DNA from 4 places in the Massilia scottii genome. Region 3 is predicted to be linked to each of the others. Evidence: predicted binding sites of a transcription regulator. Region 3 holds the regulator's gene; each other region holds the start of a gene.

Region 1 (4,498 bases), on a different contig from region 3:
GGGCCGCTTGATGATGCGGAAATCCTCGGCCACGCTGGTGCGCCCGCCATCGTGGGTGACCATGCCCATCTGGTGCAGGCGCGCCAGGTTGATATCGACGTCGCGCGCCGGCTCGGCAGGATGGCCGTCGGCCGGCGCGGCGGCCGCAATGGGGGAACTGTCCACGTTGTACTCCCTGAGGGTTAAGCCGTAAGAAATCCGGATAGCATGACCGCGCCGTACAGGCTCAGCAGGCCAGCGAAAGCCAGCCCGAGCAGGTACTGGCCGCGCCGCAGCTTGCGCCGTTCGGCATCGGTCCAGCTCATCGAGACCGTGCCGATCACATTAAGCCCGGTGATTTCGCGCAGCGCGCTCGGGCTGACGAAGGTCGGACGGACCTGGCTGATCAGGAACGCCACGCCCAGCCCGGCGCACAGCGCGATGACCAGCACGCCGCTGTGGAACAGGCGGCGGTTGGGGCCGACCGGGGCCACCGGCATGGTGGGCGGATCGATAATGCGGAAGGTCATCATTTCGGTCGAGGAACTCAGGTCGCCGGACAGCTTGGCCGACTCGCGCCGCGCGATCAGCTTTTCGTAGTTATCCTTGTTGATTTCATAGTCGCGGTTGAGCTGGGCCAGCTGCGACTCGACTTCGGGCACGGCGTTGCTCTGCTCCTGCAGGCGGTCGTGGCGCACGCTGTATTCATGCACGCGCACGCGCATGGCGGCCACCTTGGCGTCCGCTTCGGTCAGGGCCACCTTGAGCTGCTGCAGCATGGGGCTGTAGAAACGGCCGGGGTCGCCGTCGCGCTCGGCCTGCTTGCTTTCTTCGATCTTGCGCGCTTCGAGCTGGGCCAGCAGGCGGCGCGCGGCGATCACGTCGGGGTGCAGGTCGGTGTACTGCAGGCGCAGGGTGTCGAGATTCTTGTTGATCGCGGCCATGCGCGCATCGATGTCGGGATTGACGATGGTGCGCGCCCGCGCGGCGGCGCCGGCCGGCTGCGGATCGCCATTGATGCGGGCCTGGATCGCCAGGCGCGCCTGTTCGGCTTCGAGCAGGTCGATGCGCGCGGTGCTGAGCGCGTCGCTGGCGATGGCCAGCTGGGCGCTGTAATCGACGCCCTGGCGCGGCAGCAGCGCGCTGTTGCGCAGCTTGAATTCCTTGACCGTGTTTTCGGCCGCCACCAGGCGCTGCTCGTAGTTCTTGATCTGGTCGTCGATGAACCGGATGGCTTGCTGCGAGTCGCCCTTCTTGCCCTTGAAGCTGCCTTCGAGGAAAATGGTCAGCAGCGATTGCACCACGTCGTGCACCTGCTTGGGATGATCGCCGCCGTAAGTGATCGAATAGATATCGTTGGTGCTGGTGCCGGTGATTTTCAGGCGCGCGGCCAACTCCTCGACCTGGCTTTCGCGCTGGCGCGGGGTCGTTGCGTCGACATCGAGGTCGACCATGCGCAGCACGCGCTCGAGGTTCGGACGGCTGAGCAGGGTACGGCTCATGATCGAGACCTGCTGTTGCACGTTCGGGATACTGGTCATGCCCGCCATCAGCGGCTTGAGGATGCTCTGGGTGTCGACGAACACCCGCGCCGAACTCTGGTAGTCGTTCGGCAGGCGCAGTACGACGATCCAGCCCGCGCCCGCCACCACCCACATGACGCCGACGGCGAGCCAGCGATATTTCCAGATGCCCCTTGCATGCAGCAGCATCTGGCTGATGAAGTCCTCCATATCGTGTGGGTCTCCGTAAGTCGGGCAGCGATCGGAAGGGCACCTGCCAGCTTCACTACGCGTTCGATTATATGTCTGAGGAAACAGTAAGATTCTGCTGATCACGGCCGCGTTGATTCGCGTCAAGGGCAGCAAAAGCGGATGTCCGCGCCGCCCTCGTGCAAAAAAAACAGCCCGGCCAGGAGCGCTCCTGACCGGAAAAATGCAGGCTGCCAAAGAGCCGTGCATCAGGGTCCCCGCCGGGCATCCGGCGCCCGCATCCCCGGCCGGCGCAGACGGCGCAGCAGCGGTTGCAGACCCTGCGATGGCTTCGGACGACCAAGCCATCTTCTTCTTGTTTGCATCGCGTTCGGCTTAATTGCGGCGGCTTAATTGCGGCGGCTTACTTGCGGCGCCGTGCCAGCAGCGACATGCCCAGCAGGCCGAGGCCGAAAATCGCCAGGCTGCCCGGTTCGGGCACCGCCACCGTATCCTGCAGCGCATTGGCCAGGGTGGTCTGGTTGATCGTCAGCTGGTACGTATCGAACTGGTTGAGCCAGGGCGTGACCGCCGAGAAGCTCATCTTGCCCGGGTTATAGGTCGACATGCCGGGGAAGCTGTCGGTGCGGCTGACATTGCCGAAGCTGTTCAGTTCGCCCGGCTGATAGGCGAACACGACCTGCCCGGTACTCATGTTCATGATGTTCATGCTCCACGACAGGCGCGCGATGGCATTGGTCTGCATGCCGGCGCCGGTGCTGGCATAGGCCTGGGTGAAAGGCGTGCCGTCGAAGGCGATGGTCATGGTCTCGCCCACGCCGAGGGTGAAGTTGAACGAGGTCGAGGTGCCCACGTCGGAGTCGCCGGCGGCCTCGCCATCGGTGGCAAGCGAGGCGTCGGCGCGCGTTTCGGCGCGCACCCCGGCTTCTGTCGTACCGATGGTCATGGCGCTGCCGGTCATGTTCTGGTCGGCGTAGCCGAAGGTGCCCGGCACTGGCGGCGGGCCGGAAAAGGCCGTGAAGTTGTTTTCGGCGCGGGGCGGATTGGGCAGTCCGACGAACTGATGGGCGACGTCGGGCGCGGTGCCGCTGAGGATGCCGCGGTTTTGCGGTTGCGCGGCCGAGATCATGCCGTTGAGGGAGGCGGTGGCATGGGCCGAATTGGTGCCGTCGAGCATGGTGAAATCCGTCGACTTGAAGGCAGCACCGCTGGAATGGAGCAGGCGGAAATTGTCGACAACGAGGACGGCCTGGGCAAATGCGTCGGCGCGCGCACCGTTCATGGCGGCCAGGCAAAGGCCGGCAATCGCCGCGTTTTTCAACAGTGATGTCGGGACTAGTTTCATAGTGAACTCTCCGGTGGGGATGAAGTGGGGAAGCGTCGACAGCTTGCGGCGCCGCCGTGCCTACCCTGTATGCAGCAAGCGTGCCAGCTCGCTTTTTCGCATCAAATCAACGACTTGCGAATTCCGACTCTGCAGTTGCGCCGGTTCCGGGCGGGCATGCCAAAATTCCCGACGGCGCGCGTTTGTCGCAGAACAATGGCGCGCGGGACTGCGTGAACTTCCGTACGGATGGCCCTGTCTGACTTACACAACTTTGCGCGCGGGCCGGCAGGCGGCACGCACGATCACGTGGAAGGAAAGAGAGCCATGTTTCAAGACGAGCTACCGATTGCAACGTTCGAGATGCCGGCGGGCTTACGCGAGCCGGACGGGGGCGTCGCCACGGCGACCGAGCCCGATCCGGGCCAGGCGATGCAGGAATTTCACATCCGCCTGGCCAACTCGGCGGGACGGCGCGAAGCCGCCAGCCTGCTGATCCGCAAGATGTACGGCTGGCGCGGCTATGCCTTCGAGCCCAGCCTGCATCACGACCCGCACAAGGTCACCCTGTACGCCGAGACGGGCGGGGTGCTGGTCGGCACAATGAGCCTGTGCCTGGACAGCGAATTCCGGCTGCCGGCCGATGACAATTTTCGCGACAAGCTCGACCTGCTGCGCAGCCAGGGACGGCGCCTGTGCGAACCGTCGCGCCTGGCGATCGACAAGGGCGTGACCAAGCGCGTGTTCGCTTCGCTGATCCATATCTCTTATCTGTACTCGCACAAGCTGCACGGATTCACCGATTACGTGATCGAGGTCAATCCGCGCCACGTGATGTTCTACAAACGCATGCTGGGCTTTAGCGACTTCGGCAGCGAGCGCCCGTGCCACCGGGTCGGCGCGCCCGCCGTGCTGCTGCGCCTGCCGCTGGCGGAGATGGGCGAGCAGATCCGCAAATGGGGCGGCCTGATGGAGCAGCATGGCGAGGAGCGCTCCTTCTATCCGTACTTCTTTCCCCAGCATGACGAGCCGGGCATTACCGCGCGCCTGAACGGCGGGTATCAGGCCAACGGAGGCCGCGATGCGTATTATTGAGGAACAAAAATTCCGACAAGAGCATCCCGATGCCGGCTGGAAGCGCGGCGTGCTGACGGCGCTGCGCCTCATCGTCGGCGCCGAGCACGCCGTCGACGACCCGGCCGCGCTGCGGCGCTACACCTGCAGCACGGCCGCGCGCAGCACCCTGCCGCTGGCGGTGGTGCGCCCGGGTTCGCAGGCCGAGGTGGTGGCGCTGGTGCGCCTGGCCGGGGAGCGCGCCCTGCCGCTGTATCCGCTCAGCACCGGGCGCAACTGGGGCTACGGCGACGCCTGCGCGGTGGGCGACGCCCAGCTCATCGTCGACCTGGGCAGGATGAACCGCATCGTCGACGTTGACGCCGAACTCGGCTACGCGGTGATCGAACCGGGCGTGACCCAGCAACAG
Region 2 (4,498 bases), on a different contig from region 3:
CTGGGCAGGCTGGCGCCATCCGAGGGTTACACCGCGTCCGCGCTCGACGATGTGCGCTTCATGCGCGCGAACCGGGCCGTGGCGCGCGTACCGGTGCTGTACGAGCCATGCATCGTGATCGTCTGCCAGGGCCGCAAGCGGGGGTATCTGGGCGAGCAAAGCTTCATTTACGATGCCCAGCAGTTTCTGGTGCTGTCGGTGCCATTGCCTTTCGAGAGCGAGACCGACGCCAGCGAAGCCGAGCCGCTGCTGGCGCTCAAGATGCATATCGACCTCGCGGTCGCTGCCGAGCTCGCGCTGGCGCTCGGTTCCGCGCCGTCAGCCCACAGCACGCCGGTGAGCATGTGCTCGACCGCCATGGACGACGCCATGGGTGACGCCGTGCTGCGCCTGCTCGAAGTGCTGTTGTGCCCGGTGGAAGCGCGCGTACTGGGGCCGGGCATCCTGCGCGAACTTCTGTATCGGGTCCTGACCGGCGAGCAGGGCGGCGCCGTGCGTGCGGCCTTGACCCAGCACAGCCAGTTCGGCAAGATCGGCAAGGCGCTGCGCCGCATCCATGCGGGTTTCAGCGGCGAGCTGGACGTGCCTACGCTGGCGCACGAGGCCGGCATGAGCGTGGCGGCCTTCCACGCCAACTTCAAGGCGGTGACACACACCTCGCCGATCCAGTATCTCAAGAGCACGCGCCTGCACAAGGCAAGGCTGTTGATGGTGCAGGAGGGGATGAGTGCCTCGTCCGCCTCGAACCGGGTCGGCTACGAAAGCAGTTCGCAGTTCAGCCGCGAATTCAAGCGCTTTTTCGGCCGCAGTCCGGTGCAGGAGGCGGCGATGATGAAGACGCTCCTGAGCCAGGCGCCGAGCGAGCCGCCCGGCTACGTTAGCGCGCATTAACCGGAACGGCAGAAGAAGCTGGCAATCCCGCTCAAGCGCTCAGACTGCTCGCGTGCCGGAAAATAAGCGGGTTGGTGGCGCCGGTCCCGGTGCAAGGCGCATCTCGCTGGCTGTCGCCGCCACGCGACGCTGGAAGCGCCACCCGGAACGCGCGGTCATGCTCGCATCCGCTAACGGCAGCGCGGTTCCATCCCTCAGGGCGCCACGGAATGCAGCAACACCGTCGTCACGCTGCCATCCTTGTCGACGATGAGCTGATACAGCCGGTCGAATTCATCATCCCCGATATCGCTCCCCGATTTGCCGCCGAACAAGCGCACCAGTTCGGGCACGGTATTCGAATGGCCCACCACCAAGGCCGTACCGCCCGCCGCCTTGACCTGCGCGACCAATTTGGCGCTCTGCGCGGGGTCATACACCTGCACCTGTAATCCCAAGTCGGTGGCGAGCGGCTGGGCGGTCTGGCGCGTACGCTGCGCCGTGCTGCTGTAAATATGCGCGATGCCGGTCGACTTGAGGGTGGCGGCGATATTGCGTGCGCGCGCCTTGCCCTGGGCGGTCAGCTCCGGATCTTTCTCGACCGCTGCCTTTTCGCCATGCCGCACCAGATAGATGATGGTCGGGTCGGCCACAGCCAGGCCGGGCGCCAGCAGGGCGGCGGTCAGGAACAGGCCGCCAAGGAGGGAAGAGCGCATGCGCATGGTCGACTTTCAGGTATAAAAACAGCAATGTATCCCAGCCTGGCGAGAAAGCGCAACTGTTCCCGCTCGTCCATCCCGTTCAAGGTGGCCCTGGCGCGGCATCTCGTGTTGGCGCATATCTTGCTTGTCTTGTAAGGATATGGCCTCACTCTCAACCAACAACATGTCCAAAACCCCCGCGCACCCCCCACGCAAGCTGCGCATCGTCGTCGTCAATACGATCGTACCGGAAGGCGGCGAGCACGATGCCGCCCTGGCCGTCCAGGTCATGCGCGGCAACGCGCTGCGCATCGGCCTGCTCGAATCGGGCTACGACATCGTCGCTTCGCTACCCGCCGATATCTATTTACCCGAAAGGATCGCTCAACTTCAACCCGACATGATCATCATCGATGCCGAATCGGATGCGCGCGACGTGCTCGAACACATCGTCATCGCCACCCGCGACGAGCGCCGCCCGATTGTGCTGTTCACCGAGGACGACACCACCAGCAGCATGGACGCGGCCATGGCCGCGGGCGTGTCGGCCTACATCGTGGCCGGCCTGCAGTCCGAGCGCATCAAACCGGTGCTGAACGTGGCGCTGGCGCGCTTTCGCCAGGAGCAGAAGCTGCTGGCCGAGCTGAGCGAGACGCGCCACAAGCTGGCCGAACGCAAGGTAATCGACCGCGCCAAGGGCATCCTGATGACCCATCACCGGCTGACCGAAGACCAGGCGTATCAGAAACTGCGCAGCATGGCGATGAACAAGAATTTGAAGCTGGCGGAGATTGCCCAGCGCATCCTCGATGTCGAGGATCTGCTCGGTTGAGTCGCCGCGTAGCGACAGGAAAGCAAGGAGTTGTATGGCAGAGATAAATGTGAAGCAATTGCGCACGGTCAGGATCGGCTTCATGCCGCTGACCGACTGCGCCTCGCTGGTGATGGCGGCCGAATGCGGTTTCGACCGCCAATATGGCATCAGGATCGTGCTCAGCCGCGAAACCTCGTGGGCGAACGTGCGCGACAAGCTGGGCTCGGGCGCGCTCGACGCCGCCCACGTGCTGTACGGGCTGATGTACGGGGTGCAGTTGGGCATCGGCTGCCAGCAGCAGGCGATGGCCGTGCTGATGAACCTGAGCCGTAACGGCCAGGCCGTGACCTTGTCGCGCGCGCTGGCGGAGCAGGGCGCGGTGGATGGACCGAGCCTGGCGCGGCACATGCGGGAGGCGCCGCGCGGCTATGCCTTCGCCCACACTTTCCCGACCGGCAATCACGCAATGCTGCTGTATTACTGGCTGGCGGCGCACGGGATCGACCCGCTGCGCCACGCGCGCGCGCTGACGGTGCCGCCGGCCCAGATGGTGGGCAGCCTGCGCGCCGGGATGATCGATGGTTTCTGCGCCGGCGAGCCGTGGGGACAGCGCGCCATCGATGACGGCGTGGGGGTGACGGCGGTAACCAGCCAGCAGATCTGGCCCGATCATCCGGGCAAGGTGCTGGGAACGACGGCGGCGTTTGCCGCGAGCGATCCGGGCACTTGCCGCGCGATGATTGCGGCGGTGCTCGACGCCAGCCGCTGGATCGAGGCGTCAACGGCCAACAAGCAGCACACGGCGACGGTGCTGGCCGGGTCGGCGTATCTGAATACGGGCCGGGAAGCCATCGCGGCGCGCCTGGTGGGGCGGTATGACAACGGTACGGGCAGCCAGTGGACCGATGAAAAGGCGCTGAGTTTTCATGGCGACGGCGAGGTCAATTTCCCGTATCTGTCCGATGGGATGTGGTTCATGACGCAGCAGCGGCGCTGGGGCTTGCTCAGGGACGAGCCCGATTATCTGGGGCAGGCGCAGGCGGTCAACCGGATCGATTTGTACCGCGGCGCGGCGGAGATGACCGGCACTTCGGTGCCATCGTCGCCGATGCGCAGTTCCACGCTGATTGACGGCGTGGCGTGGGATGGCAGCGATCCGCGGGGGTATGCGCAGTCGTTTTCGATTGAGCTGGGGTAGGGCCTATTTTCCCCGCCCCGGCGTAACGACAAAGCAGGAGCAAGGCGCCGCACGCTCCCACGCATCATTTTCGGGCATTTGTGCACCGCAATGTAGCGTTCGCCTCTTTTTCCCGCCTCAGCCCTCCCATCCCGCCCCGCACCCACCCTGGCACGGCGTTTGCTAAACAGTACCTATCGGATCAATGGCGATCCCCTGAACAACTTGCGCTGATCTAACGACGGATCGGCAGGACAACGGCGTCCGTCCAGCCTGGTTTTGACAACCGGGTCTGGCCGGACGCCTTTTTGTTTTTAACGGGATAAACAATGGCCACCAAAGCAAACACCATCGAACTTTTCAGTATCAGCACACCGCAGATGCGCGCCTTCCACCTGACCTGGATGGCTTTCTTCGTCTGCTTCTTCGCCTGGTTCGCCTGCGCGCCGCTGATGCCCATCATCAAAGGCGAATTCGGCCTGACCCTCGCACAGGTCGCCAACATCAACATCGCCGCCGTCGCCATCACGATCCTGGTCCGCCTGGTCGTCGGCCCCATGTGCGACCGCTTCGGCCCGCGCAAGGCCTACACCGGCCTGCTGCTGCTCGGCGCCATCCCCGTCCTCGGCGTGGCTGCGTCGCAAAGCTACGAAAGCTTCCTGTTTTTCCGCCTCGGCATCGGCGCAGTGGGCGCGAGCTTCGTCATCACCCAGTACCACACCTCCGTCATGTTCGGCCCCAAGGTGGTCGGCACCGCCAACGCGGCTGCCGCCGGCTGGGGCAATGCCGGCGGCGGCGCGGCGCAGGCGCTGATGCCACTGCTGGTCGGCGCGCTGCTGATGCTGGGCGTGAGCGAAGCCCTCGGCTGGCGCGTGGCCCTGCTGGTGCCGGGCGTGCTGATGGTCGTCATGGCTGGCTTGTACTGGAAATTCACCC
Region 3 (4,498 bases):
CTCGCTGTTCGACGAAGCGGGCTTTCGCGTCCAGGAACTGAAGAACCGGTCGGTGCTGAACCGGGCGCTGAGCGTGGCCAAGGTCGACGTGCCGGCGTTCGACCCGGTCTTCGACGAACATGAGCTGTCGGTCGCGTCGGCGGCGCGCAAGCTGTCCGACTCGACCGAAGCCGGCGCCACCGTGCTGGCGGTCGACGGCCATCCGCTGGCGCGCATCCCGGCCGGCGGCACCAGCATCGGCGCCGGCGACGCGGCCAAGTTCGAGCGCATGATGCGCTACCGTTTCGGCGGCCATCCGCTGGTGCTGGCGCGCCTGGCCAGCGAGAAGCGCGTGCCGGCCGGCTTTGTGATGCACCACAAGCAGGTCGGCCACAGCCAGACGCGCACTTACACGGTCAGCGCGCTCAGGCAAAGCGCCCCCGCCAGCTACGACCTCAAGCCGTACAAGCCACGCACGGCAGCGGCCGACGAACTCGATCAGCTGCTCGACAAGGCGCAGGCGAATGCGGCCCCGCCAACGGCGGCAACCAGGCAAGCCTTCGAGACCGAGATCGCGCAAGCGTTCGCCGACAAGCGTGCATTCGACGCCATGCTCGGCATGTCCGAATTGGCCTTTGTCAGCGGCGAACAGATGAAAATGCCGACTCCGGAGCAGAAGGTGCTGCTCAACGCCGACCCGCAAGTGCGCGCGTTCGCGGCGGCGATACGGCCCAAGGGGAAGGCGGAGATGGAGGCGGCGCTCGCCAAGCTGCAGGAACTGCGCAAGCTCACCACACACAAGCAGCACATGCTGGCGCTGTTTGAAGCAAATTGGCGCGCCAAGCTGGGCGACGTGCGCGGCGCGCTACCGCTGTACGCCAGCGTGTTGCGCGCCAATCCAGCGCTGGCCGGGGCCTACAAGGATATGGGTGATGCGCTGTTCCTGAGCTACGACATGGCGCGCGCCTGGCGCAGCTGGGATGCGGGCCGGCGCATGGCACCCGGCCTGGGAACGTTCAAGGCGGTGAACCAGTACGAGCAGCTGCTGCTGCGCGAGCACCCGGAATTTTTCTAGGCGCCGCGCAGCTCTGAGCAGGCTAGAGGCACTTGCGCAGGGCGACCGGCGGAATCTTGAGCGCTTCGCGGTACTTGGCGACCGTGCGGCGCGCGATCACCATGCCCTGCTCGCCCAGCATGTCGGCGATCTTGCTGTCCGACAGAGGGCTCTTGGGATCTTCGGCGCTGGTGAGCTGCACGATCAGCGCGCGGATCGCCGTCGATGACGCTTCGCCGCCCGCTTCGGTGGCCACGTGGCTGCCGAAAAAATATTTGAGCTCGAACATGCCGTGCGGCGTCATCATGTACTTTTGCGTGGTCACGCGCGAGATCGTACTTTCGTGCAGGCCGAGCGTGTCGGCGATTTCACGCAGCACGAGCGGGCGCATCGCCACCGCACCGTGCGAGAAGAAATTGCGCTGGCGTTCGACGATCGCTTCGGCCACCCGCAAGATGGTATCGAAACGCTGGCGCATGTTCTTGATCAGCCACTTCGCTTCCTGCAGCTGCGCGCCCATCTGCCCTTCGCCCTTGCCCTGCTTGAGCAGCGCGGCGTACATGCTGTTCACGCGCAGGCGCGGCATGACATCGTTATTGAGCATCACCGACCAGCCGTTTTTCGCCTTGCGCACGATCACGTCCGGCACCACGTAGTCCGATACGTCCGACGCGAACTCCGCGCCCGGATGCGGATTGCACTGGCGGATCACGGTCTGCGCCTCGCGCAAGTCTTCATCGTCGCAGTCGAGCGCCTTTTTCAGCTTGTTGAATTCACGCTGCGCGAACCAGGTCAGGTGGTTCTCGACGATGGTCAGCGCCATGCGCCGCGTCACCAGCGCCACACAAGGCATGCGCCGGATCTGCAGCGCCAGGCACTCGGACGCGTTGCGCGCGCCCACGCCAACCGGATCGAAACTTTGCAGCAGCGCCAGCGCCGTGCGCAGTTCTTCAATTTCGATATCCAGCTCGGGTGGCATGCGCTCGTGGATTTCTTCCAGCGTTTCGGTCAGGTAGCCGTTGTCGTCGATGGCGTCGACGATCAGTTCGACCAGCGCGCGGTCGCGCGCCTCCAGCACGGTCACGCGCATCTGCTCCATCAGGTGCTCGCGCAAGGTGGTGGCCGAGGCTTCCAGCTGCGGGCGCGAATCCTCATCGTCGGATGTCTTGGCGCGACCGAGGTCGCCCCATTCGCCATCGTTGTCGCTGCTGGCCGGGCTGTCCGCCTCGCCGCCTTCGAAGCCCTCGCCTTCGGCCGGCGCCGGCGCATCCTGCGCACCCGGCTCGGGCGCCGCTTCGGTCGGCGTCGAGGTGCTGCTGATGGCGCCATCGCCCAGCAGGCGCACCGAATGATCGAGCGGATCGTCGAGCCGTTCGAGCAGCGGGTTGTCGCTTAACAGCTGTTCCAGTTCCTGGTGCAGTTCCAGGGTCGACAACTGCAGCAGCCGGATCGACTGCTGCAGCTGGGGCGTGAGGGCGAGGTGCTGTGAGGTGCGTAGTTGAAGGGACTGTTTCATGCCTACATCCGGAAGTGTTCGCCCAGGTAGACCCGGCGCACGGATTCATCGGCGATGATGTCGTCGGGTCGACCGGAGGCGAGCACCGCACCCTGGTTGATGATGTAGGCGCGATCGCAAATGCCGAGCGTTTCGCGCACGTTGTGGTCGGTGATCAGGACCCCGATGCCGCGCTGCTTGAGGAAGCGCACGATGCGCTGGATCTCGATGACGGCAATCGGATCGACCCCGGCGAACGGTTCGTCGAGCAGCACGAAACGCGGGTTGGTCGCCAGCGCGCGCGCGATCTCGACCCGGCGCCGCTCGCCGCCCGACAGCGACATGGCCTGGTTCTCGCGCAGTTTTTCAATTTGCAGGTCGGCCAGCAGGGTGTCCAGGCGTTCGTTGATCTGGGCTTTGGTCAGCGACTTGCCGTCCACCTTTTGCAGTTCCAGCACGGCGCGGATGTTTTCTTCCACCGTCAGCTTGCGGAACACCGACGCTTCCTGCGGCAGGTACGACAGGCCGAGCGCGGCGCGGCGGTGGATCGGCAGGCTCGAAATATCGACTCCGCTGATATCGATCGTGCCCGCGTCCGACGGCACCAGGCCGACGATCATGTAGAACGAGGTGGTCTTGCCGGCGCCGTTGGGGCCGAGCAGGCCGACCACCTCGCCGCAATCGACCTGCAGCGACACGTCGCGCACGACCAGGCGCTTGCCGTAGCTTTTCTGCAGCCCGCGCACGATGAGCGTGCTTCCGCAATTCTTCGGTTCCATCATTGGGTTCCCGCGGCAGGCGTGGTGGCCGGCGCCGGCACTGGTGCCGGTGCGGGTGCTCCCGGCGGCGTGCCCGGTGCGGCGCGCGGCTTGCGCGGCGCGATGATCATGGTGCCGCGGCCCTGGCCCGGCTTGTTGGTGCCGCTGGCGTCGTTACGCGCCAGGAAAACTTCCTTGCGGCTGTCGTAGGAAATGAATTCGCTCTCGATTTCGTTGGTCGGCTTCTGGCCTTCCAGCTGGCGGATCTTGGCGCCCGAGAAAAGCTTCATCATGTCGTTGCGTTCATCGTATTCGATGCGCTGGGCCTGCCCTTCGACCCACAGGTCGGGGCCACCGTCGCGTTTCTGACGGAATGTGGCAACCTTGCCGGGGCTGGCGGTCAGCGTCACAAACATGTCGCCTTCCGGCGAGTGCTTGACGACGGCGCGGTCGGACTTGAGGACCAGGGTGCCCTTGGTGACGACCACGTCCCCCGTGAATATCGTCACCTGGGTTACTTCGTTGGTTTCAAGTGACCCGTAATCGATCACCGCCTTTTTGGCGGCATCGGCCTTTTCGGCGGACGCGGTTGCCGCCGCCAGGCCTAACAGGGCAAAGGCTAAGAATTTTTTCATTGTGGTTTACCTGTGATGGGTGGCGCTGCGCGCGCCGCTTTCGGTGGATACACGATCTGCCCGCGGCTGGCGAATTTGAGCTCGCGCGTCGCGTTGTTCGCCTCCATGCCGGTCCCGGTGATGGTGGCGGTGCCCAGCGTGACCTGGACCGGCTGGTCGGACGTCATGCGGTCTTCGTCGATAAATACAGTCAGCGCTTCGGTCTTGAGCTGCATGGCGCGGTTGGTGGGCGATTCGGGCCGCACCACGTTGACATTGCCGATCAGGTCCGCCTGGTTCTGGGCGTGGCGGATGCGCGCGCGCTGCGAGGTGATGGTGGTGACCGGCTGGCCGGGCGCGACGCCCTGCAGCACCGGCAGCTCGACGTCTGAGGAATCGTCGATCGGGCGGTGCGTGAGCTTGGCGCCGGAAACCAGGTAGCGCGGCTTGCCCTCGGGCGTCATGCGCACGAAGCTGAATTGTTCGACGATGTAGTCGGGTTCATTCTTGAAACTGTTCGGATCGACCGAGGTGTCGCTGTTCTGCGCCAGCTGGACCAGCCAGAAGGTGCCGAAGGCGAAGAAGGTCCCGACCACCA
Region 4 (4,498 bases), on a different contig from region 3:
CGGCGCCGTTCGGGCCGATGATGCCGACGATGGCGCCCGGCGGCACGATGAACGACAGGTTCTCGATCAGCAGGCGGTCGCCGAAGGACTTCGATACGTTCTTGAATTCGATCACGTCATTGCCCAGGCGCTCGGCCACCGGAATGAAGATCTCGGACGTTTCGTTGCGCTTCTGGTATTCGTGCTCGGACAGCTCGTTAAAGCGCGCCAGGCGGGCCTTGCTCTTGGCCTGGCGGCCTTTCGGATTCTGGCGCACCCATTCGAGTTCCTTGGCCATGGTTTTCTGGCGCGAGGACTCGGTCGCTTCTTCCTGCTTGAGGCGGTTGCTCTTTTGCTCCAGCCACGAGCTGTAGTTGCCTTTCCACGGAATGCCGTGGCCGCGGTCGAGCTCGAGAATCCATTCGGCGGCGTTGTCGAGGAAGTAGCGATCGTGGGTGATGCCGACCACGGTGCCCGGAAAGCGCAGCAGGAATTGTTCGAGCCAGTCGACCGATTCGGCATCGAGGTGATTGGTTGGTTCGTCGAGCAGCAGCATGTCGGGTTTCGACAGCAGCAGGCGGCACAGCGCCACGCGGCGCTTTTCGCCACCGGACAGGATGCCGATCTTGGCGTCCCACGGCGGCAGGCGCAGCGCGTCGGCGGCCATTTCCAGCTGCAGGTTCAGGTTGCCGCCGTCGGAGGTCGAGATGATCGCTTCCAGGCGCGCCTGTTCGGTCGCCAGCGCGTCGAAGTCGGCGTCTTCGTCGGCGTAGGCCGCGTACACCGCTTCCAGCTTGGCTTGCGCCTCGAACACTTCGCCCAGGCCCGATTCGACCACCTGGCGCACCGTCTGCTCGGGATCGAGCACAGGTTCCTGCGGCAGGTAGCCGATGTTCAGGCCCGGCATCGGCACGGCTTCGCCCTGGATGTCGGTATCGATGCCCGCCATGATTTTCAGCAAGGTCGACTTGCCGGAGCCGTTCAGGCCCAGCACGCCGATCTTGGCGCCGGGGAAGAACGACAAGGAAATATCCTTGAGGATCTGGCGTTTGGGCGGGACGATTTTGCCCACGCGATTCATGGTATAGACGTAATTGGCCATTGAGTTTCTTGAAATGGGGACGGAAGGTCAACAGGATACAATAAGTCGCCTCCGGATTGGTCCTTTCCTGTGCCGCCCCGCTGGCGTGCGCCGCAAGCGGGGGCCGCGAGCGCTACCCAATTTATGCATGGTGCAAGTATTCTTGCTTCCAGGTGTCGGATTTTTTTACACTTGCAAACATGGTATGGCGCAATGTTTCTTCAAGTCATTGATTTGGCGCATCTTTTATTTCAGGTATGGAAATTGCTTAATTTTTCATCGGGCACCGCGCTCAGATAAAACAGAATTCCAACTCTTACCTGAAAAGAACAAACAATGAAATTTAACTTGATCCGCAGCGTGATGTCGGCCGCAGCTCTTCTTCTGGCCACCAGCTCGGCACACGCACTGGTCGTCACCAATACCACCAACGCAAGCACCCTGGCCAACGCCCTGGGCGGCACCGGCGTGAGCATCACCAACGCCACCCTGGCCAGCGCCACCTCGGCCGCCAGCGGCACCTTCACCGACGGCGGCAACATCGGTTTCGGCCAGGGCGTCCTGCTGACCACCGGCCGCACCGCTTGCGCGGTCGGCGGCAACAACGGCGGCAGCTGCTCCGGCGACGGCACCACCACCTCGCTGAAATTCAATTTCACCAGCACCACCGGCAATGTGTTCTTCAACTATGTCTTCGCGTCCGAGGAATACAATGAATTCGTCGGCACCGAGTACAACGACCTGTTCGAACTCAAGCTCAACGGCGTGAACATCGCCCTGGTTCCTGGCGCGAACGGCGTCGTGTCGATCAATAACGTGAACAACAATATCAATGCCGGTTACTACCGCGACAATGCCAATCAGACCGTCGACACCGGCTACGATGGCCTGACCACGGTCATGACCGCCAAAGCCTTCGGCCTGGTTGGCGTGAACACCTTTGAATTCCTGATCCAGGACCGCGGCGATGCGAACCTCGATTCGGGCGTCTTCATCCAGGGCGGCACCTTCGCCGCCGACCCGGTCGGCGTGCCTGAACCAGGCAGCCTGGCCCTGCTGGGTCTGGGCCTGGCCGGTCTGGCCGTCGCCAAGCGCAAAAAAGCGGCGTAAGCGCGTCGCTGGAATGAAAAATAGCGGCCTGGGCCGCTATTTTTTCGTCCTGCCGCCGCCTGCTTATCTGCGCTTGAGCAGTCCCTCCGCCGCATACAGGGCCAGCGCGCTCCAGATGATCGCAAAGCCGATCATGCGCTCCTGGGTAAAGGCTTCGTGGAACAGGAAGATGCCCAGGCTGAGCTGGATGGTCGGCCCGATGTATTGCAGCAATCCCAGCACCGACAGCGGAATCTTGCGCGCCCCGCTGGCAAACAGCAGCAGCGGAATGGCCGTGATCGGCCCGGACGCGATCAGCAGCCAGCGCGTGCCGTTCGACGGGCTGTTCAGAAAGGCGTTATCGCCCGTCATGGTCAGCCAGATCACGAAGCCCAGCGCGAACGGGAACAGCAGCATGGTTTCAAACGACAAGCCTTCCAGCGCGCCCAGCGACGCGGTCTTGCGCAGCAAGCCGTAACCGCCGAAGGACGCCGCCAGCAGCAGGGCGATCCAGGGCATGCGCCCGGCCTGCCAGGTCAGCCACAGCACGCCGCAGGTGGCCAGCGCGATCGCCGCCCACTGGGCGATGCGCAGCCTTTCCTTGAGCACCAGGTAGCCCAGCATCACGTTAAACAGGGGATTGATGAAGTAGCCCAGGCTCGCTTCGATCACATGGCCGCTGTTGACGGCCCAGATGTAGAGCAGCCAGTTGAAGCTGAGCAGCAGCGCGCTCAGGGCGAAACTGGCCACCACGCGCGGCTGCTGCCTGAGCGCCCCCAGCCATTTCCACTGCTGGCGGATGGTCAGCACGATCACCAGGAACAGGAGCGACCAGAGCACGCGGTGACCCATGATCTGGGCCGGCGGCACTTCCTTGAGGGCATGGAAATACAAGGGAAACAGACCCCAGCACAGGAAGGCCAGGGCGGCGGACAGGATGCCGGTACGCATGAGTGACAATCAGAGATTCATTAGCAGGCTGTTGAAAAAGCCACGAATACCTTCGGGATTTATCGGTGAACAGTGGCAATTTATCACTCGCAAACCCGCATGACTGTGAACGCCGGTCAGAAACCGCTTCAATTTGGCGGCGTCGGCTGATCGTGTAATTTAACCACGGTTTTATGGTTCGTCGTTCTCGCTGGAATTTGTACTGGGAAAGGCGGTGCGGTGGGCGCCGGAAGGAGCCCGGAGGGCGATTGAAGGGGCGCACCGCACCGCAACATCGTACAGAGCCGAATGTCGATCCGCTAAAAAGGCATATTACCGAAGAAACGGACGCGACACCGGCTTCATTTGACCTCGCGAGTCGAACCAGTGCCGCGCCCCCAGCCTCGCCCCGGATAGGTGTCCGGCACAACGCATGAATGCCTAGTATTCCATGGCTTACGTGCGCTGTCGAGAGCCTTCGGTGTCTCGCCGGGAGCGCCGATGGAATCGACAGGCCGATTGTTCTTGTGCGCCTGCTGCAGGGAGCAGGTACTCATTTGCCGCCGTTGCGATCGTGGCCAGCGCTACTGCCGTTGTTGCGCCCAGGAGGTACGCCGCGCCAAGGTGCGCGAGGCCGGACGGCGCTAGCAGAAATCCCGCCAAGGGCGCTTTGCCCATGCGGCGCGTTCGCGCAGCCACCGTGAGCGCCGCGAAAAAGTGACGCATCAGGGTTCACTCGCGCTTGCCACCGATGTTGTACTGAGGCAGGACTCGACGGATGTCGCAGCGGCCCTCGTAGTTGCCAGTGCGCCAACCGGCACCGGCATGCCGCTGTGCCATTGCTGTGCCCGGCCGCTGCCGCCATTTGTGCGCACCGGCCCGTTGCGCCGTCGCGGTTCCCGTCCTGTGTATCGGTTCGACTGCGGAGGTTCTGCTCATGACGGTCGCGAGCGAGTTGGAAGCGCACATCGTGCGCCTGTACCACGTTGAAAAATGGCGCTGCGGGACCATCGCGCGCCAACTGCATGTTCATCGCGATACCGTGCGGCGGGTGCTGGCGCAGTCCGGCTTGCCGCGACTCGGGCCGGTGCGCCGATCGATGGTCGACCCCCTACCTGCCGTTCATCTTGCAGACGCTGGAGAAGATTCCGACGCTGACGGCCAGCCGCCTGCACGCGATGGTGCGCGAACGCGGCTACCAGGGTGCGCCGGCCGCTGATGGCCTTCGTGATGGTGCTGTCGTACTCGCGCGCGATCTACCTGCGCTTCTTCTCGACGCCCGCATGGAAAACTTCCTGCGTGGCCACGTGGGCGCATGCGAGACCTGGGATGCGCTGCCGCGCGTACTCTTGTACGACAATCTGAAGAGCGCGGTGCTGGAACGCCAGGGCGATGCGATCCGCTTCCATCCGGCCTTGC

Evidence for each region. The regulator sigma-54, encoded in region 3, starts transcription at its own class of promoters, with help from an activator protein. The targets are predictions, from matches to a motif close to TGGCANGNAANCTGCTTT.
Region 1: the regulator sigma-54 is predicted to act here: its motif matches at 3,105-3,122, upstream of RBA41_RS01405 (EDSAP-1 family PEP-CTERM protein).
Region 2: the regulator sigma-54 is predicted to act here: its motif matches at 1,702-1,719, upstream of RBA41_RS25795 (ANTAR domain-containing response regulator).
Region 4: the regulator sigma-54 is predicted to act here: its motif matches at 1,314-1,331, upstream of RBA41_RS17490 (choice-of-anchor L family PEP-CTERM protein).

What each region holds. Positions count from the first base shown of each region.
Region 1 covers NZ_JAVCWM010000001.1:311,399-315,896, forward strand. Annotated here, with positions in the region: gene RBA41_RS01395 (XrtA-associated tyrosine autokinase) at 1-165, opposite strand, end outside; gene RBA41_RS01400 (XrtA system polysaccharide chain length determinant) at 183-1,712, opposite strand; gene RBA41_RS01405 (EDSAP-1 family PEP-CTERM protein) at 2,095-3,036, opposite strand; gene RBA41_RS01410 (N-acyl amino acid synthase FeeM domain-containing protein) at 3,343-4,110, shown strand; gene RBA41_RS01415 (FAD-binding oxidoreductase) at 4,097-4,498, shown strand, end outside.
Region 2 covers NZ_JAVCWM010000024.1:31,341-35,838, reverse strand. Annotated here, with positions in the region: gene RBA41_RS25805 (AraC family transcriptional regulator) at 1-891, shown strand, start outside; gene RBA41_RS25800 (SixA phosphatase family protein) at 1,086-1,586, opposite strand; gene RBA41_RS25795 (ANTAR domain-containing response regulator) at 1,756-2,403, shown strand; gene RBA41_RS25790 (CmpA/NrtA family ABC transporter substrate-binding protein) at 2,438-3,583, shown strand; gene RBA41_RS25785 (MFS transporter) at 3,892-4,498, shown strand, end outside.
Region 3 covers NZ_JAVCWM010000009.1:159,604-164,101, forward strand. Annotated here, with positions in the region: gene RBA41_RS14920 (hypothetical protein) at 1-1,054, shown strand, start outside; gene RBA41_RS14925 (RNA polymerase factor sigma-54) at 1,077-2,549, opposite strand; gene lptB (LPS export ABC transporter ATP-binding protein) at 2,552-3,307, opposite strand; gene lptA (lipopolysaccharide transport periplasmic protein LptA) at 3,307-3,921, opposite strand; gene lptC (LPS export ABC transporter periplasmic protein LptC) at 3,918-4,498, opposite strand, start outside.
Region 4 covers NZ_JAVCWM010000011.1:195,051-199,548, reverse strand. Annotated here, with positions in the region: gene ettA (energy-dependent translational throttle protein EttA) at 1-1,081, opposite strand, end outside; gene RBA41_RS17490 (choice-of-anchor L family PEP-CTERM protein) at 1,397-2,170, shown strand; gene rarD (EamA family transporter RarD) at 2,234-3,100, opposite strand; gene RBA41_RS33605 (helix-turn-helix domain-containing protein) at 4,017-4,298, shown strand; gene RBA41_RS17475 (Mu transposase domain-containing protein) at 4,207-4,498, shown strand, end outside.